DNA from 3 places in the Staphylococcus sp. NRL 16/872 genome. Region 1 is predicted to be linked to each of the others. Evidence: riboswitches for the same ligand, from Rfam matches in the RefSeq annotation. Region 1 holds a riboswitch; each other region holds the start of a gene.
The links. A riboswitch is a leader RNA that binds a small molecule or an ion and turns the genes downstream of it on or off. The one in region 1 is predicted to bind S-adenosylmethionine.

Region 1 (2,276 bases):
GCTTTAATATCTTTAGCTTCGTCTAATGAATCAGGTCTGATAAACATGTTTTGTGCGAATAGGTTATGCCATGCTAATTCGTTGATAACCGTTAATTTAAGTTGAGTATCTTTGTCACTTCCAGCATAACCGTTGAAAACGTAGAGTTCATCTTTTTTATCAAGATAGTCTAAAACTTTATTGTAGAGATTTAAGAAAGTTTCTTCATCAATAGGTTGGTTAATATCTCCCCAGTGGATATTATCTTTATAAGAAGGTTCAGTTACGATGAATTTATCTTTAGGTGAACGTCCAGTATATTTACCAGTACTTGCGTTGATTGCTCCTAGTTCAGTTAATTCACCTTCGTTGTTATCTAAAATTTTATTGTAAAGTTGTGTAGTAGAAAGTTGGAACAGTGAACTTTCTTTCTCTAATAAGTGTTTAATTTTAGGTGTTTCGCTGTATGTATCTACTGACATACCCAATCCCTCCAGCATCTAATTATTAATATATTTCGTGTAAGCCTTTACATTAAATTAGTATAACATAATGGTTTAATTATTCCACCTGGTAAAGACAAAAACTTTTAAAAATCGAAATTGACATTGTTAAGGGGATTCGATAGTATAGTTAGTAACGGATTCTCTTATCCTGAGTGGTGGAGGGACATGGACCCAATGAAACCCAGCAACCTCTTTTATAAAAAGAAAGGTGCCAAACCGTTTGCAGACATATAAGGTCTGAACGATAAGAGCGAATGGACGTTTAAGAGCCTTCTCTCTATCTTATATAGTGAAGAGGGCTCTTTTATTTTGAGCTCACAATTTAAAAGAGAATTTTCGTAAATATAAAATATATAAAGGAGCAAAACATGACTTATAATAAACGTTTATTTACTTCAGAATCAGTGACAGAAGGACACCCTGATAAGATTGCTGACCAAGTTTCTGATGCCATTTTAGACGAAATCTTAAAAGATGATCCAAACGCACGTGTTGCTTGTGAAACAGCAGTTACTACAGGCATGGCTTTAATTGCAGGAGAAATTTCTACTACTACATATGTTGATATTCCTAAAGTAGTGCGAGAAACGATTAAAAATATTGGTTATACACGCGCAAAATATGGTTATGATTATCAAACAATGGCAGTATTAACTGCGATTGATGAACAATCTCCAGATATTGCTCAAGGTGTAGATAAAGCATTAGAGTACCGTGAAGATATTTCAGAAGAAGAAATCGAAGCAACTGGTGCTGGAGACCAAGGTCTAATGTTTGGCTATGCAACAAATGAAACAGAAACATATATGCCTTTACCAATCTTCTTATCGCATCAACTTGCTAAACGTTTATCAGATGTACGTAAAGATGGCATTCTAGACTACTTACGTCCAGATGGCAAAGTTCAAGTAACAGTTGAATATGATGAAGATGATAAACCAAAACGTATTGATACAATCGTTGTGTCATCTCAACACGCAGATAATGTTGAACTAGAACAAATTCAAAGTGATATTAAAGAACATGTTATTTATCCTACAGTACCAGAAGGTTTAATTGACGAAGAAACTAAATTCTTTATCAATCCTACAGGTCGTTTCGTAATCGGTGGTCCTCAAGGAGATGCTGGTTTAACAGGTCGCAAAATTATTGTTGATACTTACGGTGGTTATGCACGTCATGGTGGGGGTTGCTTCAGTGGGAAAGATCCAACTAAAGTAGACCGTTCAGCAGCGTATGCAGCAAGATATGTAGCTAAAAATATTGTTGCAGCTGAGTTAGCTGATCAGTGTGAAGTTCAATTAGCTTATGCGATTGGCGTAGCTGAACCAGTTTCAATTTCTATTGATACATTTAACACTGGTAAAGTCTCAGAAGCGCAATTAGTTGAAGCAGTTAGAGCGCACTTCGACTTAAGACCAGCAGGTATTATTAAAATGTTAGATTTAAAACAACCTATTTACAAACAAACTGCAGCTTATGGTCATTTCGGACGTACTGATGTCTTATTACCATGGGAGAAATTAGACAAAGTTAATGTCCTAAAAGATGCTGTACAAGCATAGCAGCCTTTATTGAAGTTTTGATGATTTATATCGAAATTATTAATCATTTCTATTATAATGAAGATTATTGATAGTATAAAAGGAAGTTTGTTGACAAAGTCATTTTAAGTTTAAAGACTGAAAAGCTTTGTCCAAAGTCTGAAGGAGCGTTGTTTTAATGAATTCATTAGGGCCAATTGAAATTGGTTTGATTGTAGCGATCATAGTTGCAATAATATGTTTAATA
Region 2 (2,276 bases), 710 kb from region 1:
GTTCAGCATGTGTTTCTCCATCTTGAAGTTTATTAAATTGACTGTATTTATCATTTTTATATTCTACTTCACCAGTTTTATAGACTTTGTAAACCCCGTTCCCAGCATTTAATTTATTTTGACTGATGATTTCAAAGTAATCGCCCTTATCTACTGCTTTTTTGAAGTTTTGTAAATCAGGGTTGCCTCCACTGTTTGACATCGCCATTGTTGCAACTTGTTGAGCATTATCTTGCGTTACAAATTCTGTAGCAGATGCATGAGATGGATTTGTTACAGTTAATAAAACTGTACTTGTTAAAACAGTTGATACAATTAGAGAGACCTTCCTCACAATGAAAACCCCATTTCATTTATTATCAATTACAACTTTAGTGTAGCACTGAAATAACAGTTGAATAGGGATTTAAAGTAAACATTATTGAATTTTTAATCTAAGTTAAAGAAAGCATAGTTTGTAAATATAAGTTAATGATAGTAAAGATTTTTTTAAGATTTTCATGTCTAGGTTTTAAAATCTCTTTTTTGAAAAGTAAGAAATTGCAAAAGCCATTAACATTATAAAAATCAAGTGCGCCATCATCCATAAACCATATTCTCCCCAACTAAAATGGAAAAATGAGCGTTGAGCCATAACAATTAATAGGGGATATAATGCTGCAAAAACAATGAACAATAAGAAGTAACTGATTTTATAAAACGGTTTAGAAATATGATAAATCGCAAAGAAAATAATATAAATGATAAAACCAATAAATACGTGAATCAACAATTCGAGAATTAATGGTGTTTTACTAGGATCTACAAGAAAATCAATATTAATTAGCAATAATGTTAAATGAGTCGATTGTGCTAAGACATCCATAACTGTCATAGTCATTAGCAAAATAATACTGATGAATAAAGCACTAAGTAAGTGGTAGGCGTAGCGTAGCATAATGAGTCATCCTTCGAATTCGTTTTGAATATTATTCCCTCCATGAAAGAAACTACACATCTAAAGAAATTAGAATATTCTAAAAATTATATTGCTTCTATCTATGTCTAGTGCTAATATAATATCAATTCAATAAAACATGAAAACTCTTATCAAGAGTGGTGGAGGGATGTGCCCTATGAAACCCGGCAAACGTCATTCAATGACATAGTGCTAATTCACATAAAGTAGGACTTACTTTAAGAGATAAGAGAAAGTGTATCTGTACTTTCTCTTAGGCAATAGAAAGTATTTTTTTATGTCTTATAAGTATTTAAGAGTTGGAGCGTAATTGAAGCATTCTTAAAGAGAGGTGTCGGTATTCTTGAAAAAATGGTTGAGTGTTATCAGTATTTTAGTATTAATTATAGTTTTAGCAGGTTGTGGCAAAGATAAAGAGGATAATAAAAAAATTACTGTTGCAGCATCACCTGCACCACATGGAGACGTCTTAAAAAAAGCTAAAGATCAATTAAAGAAAAAAGGTTATGATTTAGAAGTAAAAGAAGTGAATGATTATAAAGTGCCGAATAAACTATTGGATAAAGGCGACGTAGATGCTAACTTCTTCCAACATGTCCCTTATTTGAAAGCTGAAAAGAAAAGTCATGGTTATAAAATTGAAGAGTTAGGCAAAGTGTTTACAACACCAATGGGAGTGTACAGTAAAAAATATAAACATTTAAAAGATATTCCAGAAGGTTCTACTATTTATGTATCTAATAATCCAGCAGAAGAAGGTCGATTTTTATCTTTCTTTGTTGATGAAGGATTAATTAAACTTAAAAAAGGCATCAAAATTGAAGATGCAAAATTTGAAGATATTGCTGAAAATAAAAAGAACTTGAAATTTAATCATCAACAAGGGGCAGAATTTTTACCTAAAACATATAAAAATGGGGAAGGTGCAGCTGTCATAATGAATTCAAACTATGCAATAGATAATGGTTTGAAACCTTCTAAAGATGCCATTGTAATAGAAGGTAAATCATCACCGTTTGCCAATATCATCGCCGTGCAAGAAGGTCATAAAAAGGACAAAAAGTTCCAAGAACTATTAAAAGTAATGCAATCTAAAGAAATTAAAGACTATATTAAAAAAGAATATGGTGATGATGTTATCCCATACGAAAGTAATTAGAAAGAAGTCGAAACAAAATACATGCCTCGTCTTCAATAAATATTTTGGCAGTAGCCAGTTGAATTGAAAATACGCTTATATTAAGCCCTTTTTTAATATTAATTATCTTTACCGGAGCAGGACGACGAAATTATTTTAATTTCTATCCTGCTTCTTTTT
Region 3 (2,276 bases), 900 kb from region 1:
ACTTATTGTTCCTAAAAGGACACTTGTAAATGGAATTAATAACAAGATTAAAATGATAAATGGAATTGCTCGGAATAAGTTAACAACAAATGAAACTATACTATAAAAAATTCTTGCCCCAGCAGAATGACTTCTCGCTGATAGGAAGAGTAATACACCTAAGATTAAGCCAAGAATAAAAGCGAAAATTGTCGAAACGATAGTCATGTATAACGTTTCATAAATCGCTTGCCATACATCTGGCCACTGGACATTAGGCATTGTAATCATTTCATGAAGAATATCACCATATGATTTATTCATGCTTAATCACCTCCACATTGACATGTCGCTTATGCAAATCATTTTTAAATTCTTCAAAAGCCAAATGTGAAATATGTGGAATATGGATAACTAAAAATCCAATCGAACCATCACGCGTATTTTTAATATTTGCTTCAAGAATATTTATATCAATATCCATGTTTTTAGTTATGTAAGACACGATAGGTTCAGTAGCATTGTTACCATTAAAGTTAAGTCTCACAATGTAAGCATCGGAATCTAAAGGTTCTAGATGCTTAATTGATGCTTCAAAATCATCATCCAAATCATCTTTAACGAAGCGTTTTGTCACTTCGTGTTGAGGATTTTCAAAGACTTCACTAACTCTACCTTGTTCAATGACACGGCCATTCTCCATAACAGCTACCTCATCACAAATTCGTCTGATTACTTGCATTTCATGCGTGATGATAACAATTGTAAGATTTTGTCTTTTTTTGATTTTTAATAGTAAATCTAAAATTTCGTCGGTAGTTTGTGGGTCAAGCGCGCTTGTGGCTTCATCACATAACAACACGTCTGGATCATTGGCTAAGGCACGTGCGATACCTACCCTTTGCTTTTGACCTCCTGATAATTCTGAAGGGTAAGCATTTTCTCTACCTTTTAAACCCACAAGCTCAATAAGTGCTAATGCTTTTTCTCGAGTTTTCACTTTTGAATGACCAGCAATTTCAAGTGGAAACATAATATTTTTTAAAACAGTTCGTGACCACAATAGATTAAAATGTTGGAAAACCATACTCACTTTTTGACGTTTTCTTCTTAACTCTGCTTTTGAAAGTTTGTTAATATTGTCACCATCTATAATTATGTCACCTGATGTAGGTGCTTCTAGATTATTAAACATTCTAATTAACGTACTTTTACCAGCACCAGAGAATCCGATAACTCCAAAAATTGAGCCTGATTCTATTTTTAAGTCAACGTGATCCACTGCTAGAACATCTTTATTCTTTGTGTGATAGCGTTTTACTACTTGATTTAATTCAATCACGTTAAGTGCCTCCTTAAAACTTTATGTAATTAAAAAATGCTTTCTCACTTTATAAAAGTTGAGAAAGCATTTATATATCTTTCTCTCATCTTCTAAAGTGTTAAACTTTATGTGAATTGGCACCATTTCTATTATTTAGACGGTTGCCGGGCTTCATAGGGCACATCCCTCCACCTCTCTTGATAAGAGTTTTCGCACTATTTAATTAATTTATATCCTACCATCGTACTATATATTCGTCAATAATTATTTTAACTTTTCTAACAAATTAGGAACGGATTGAAATGCATAAATTCTATCCATTTCCTTATCCTTATTCATAATCATTAACACAGGCACAGACATAATTTTATTTTCTTCGCTAAATTCTGGATGATAATTTAAATCAATTTTTTTAATTGGCAACTTTAAGATTTCGTTTGCGATGTCTAACATTCGCTCAGAAACTTTACATGTGCCACACATGGGTGTATACCCAAATATAAGATGTTTATCCTCTTTGAAGTTTTCACTAATATCTTCTACTTTTATTGTACTACTCATTCATTAATACTAACCTTTCAGTCGTTAAATTAGGTATGAGACGTTTTTCTTTTCGAACAGTAAAACCGTATCTGCTCAAAACATTAGCTAGATAGTTTTTAGGACATCGTGCGACTTCACAATATGTTTTATCAACATAGATATGTTCACTTTCGCTTAAATATCGTTTAAACCACTTTCTAATCTTCTCACCCTCGTCATCTGAATCTGCAAGTACATACACTTGCTTATCATATAATGATTCAATCATATCATCTATTTTGTCGATACTCATTGTACCATGTGTACAGATAATATTGACAGGCTCAGCGATGACTTGTTGTACTCTCTTCTTATCAGATTTACCTTCAACAATAATAACTTTATTTAAAATTGCCATGCTCATCCACCTTCTAAGTCGATAATAAACAAT

Region 2: another riboswitch for S-adenosylmethionine. It lies ahead of MT340_RS01755 (MetQ/NlpA family ABC transporter substrate-binding protein); the one in region 1 lies ahead of metK (methionine adenosyltransferase).
Region 3: another riboswitch for S-adenosylmethionine. It lies ahead of MT340_RS09885 (methionine ABC transporter ATP-binding protein); the one in region 1 lies ahead of metK (methionine adenosyltransferase).

Annotation. Positions count from the first base shown of each region.
Region 1 is NZ_CP119327.1:1,088,717-1,090,992, forward strand. Features, by position in the region: gene pckA (phosphoenolpyruvate carboxykinase (ATP)) at 1-461, opposite strand, end outside; SAM riboswitch class I at 626-736, shown strand; gene metK (methionine adenosyltransferase) at 854-2,050, shown strand; gene MT340_RS05570 (NERD domain-containing protein) at 2,208-2,276, shown strand, end outside.
Region 2 is NZ_CP119327.1:373,900-376,175, forward strand. Features, by position in the region: gene MT340_RS01745 (LPXTG cell wall anchor domain-containing protein) at 1-334, opposite strand, end outside; gene MT340_RS01750 (hypothetical protein) at 512-937, opposite strand; SAM riboswitch class I at 1,084-1,190, shown strand; gene MT340_RS01755 (MetQ/NlpA family ABC transporter substrate-binding protein) at 1,302-2,117, shown strand.
Region 3 is NZ_CP119327.1:1,985,233-1,987,508, forward strand. Features, by position in the region: gene MT340_RS09880 (methionine ABC transporter permease) at 1-303, opposite strand, end outside; gene MT340_RS09885 (methionine ABC transporter ATP-binding protein) at 296-1,321, opposite strand; SAM riboswitch class I at 1,404-1,510, opposite strand; gene MT340_RS09890 (thioredoxin family protein) at 1,568-1,864, opposite strand; gene MT340_RS09895 (toprim domain-containing protein) at 1,857-2,243, opposite strand.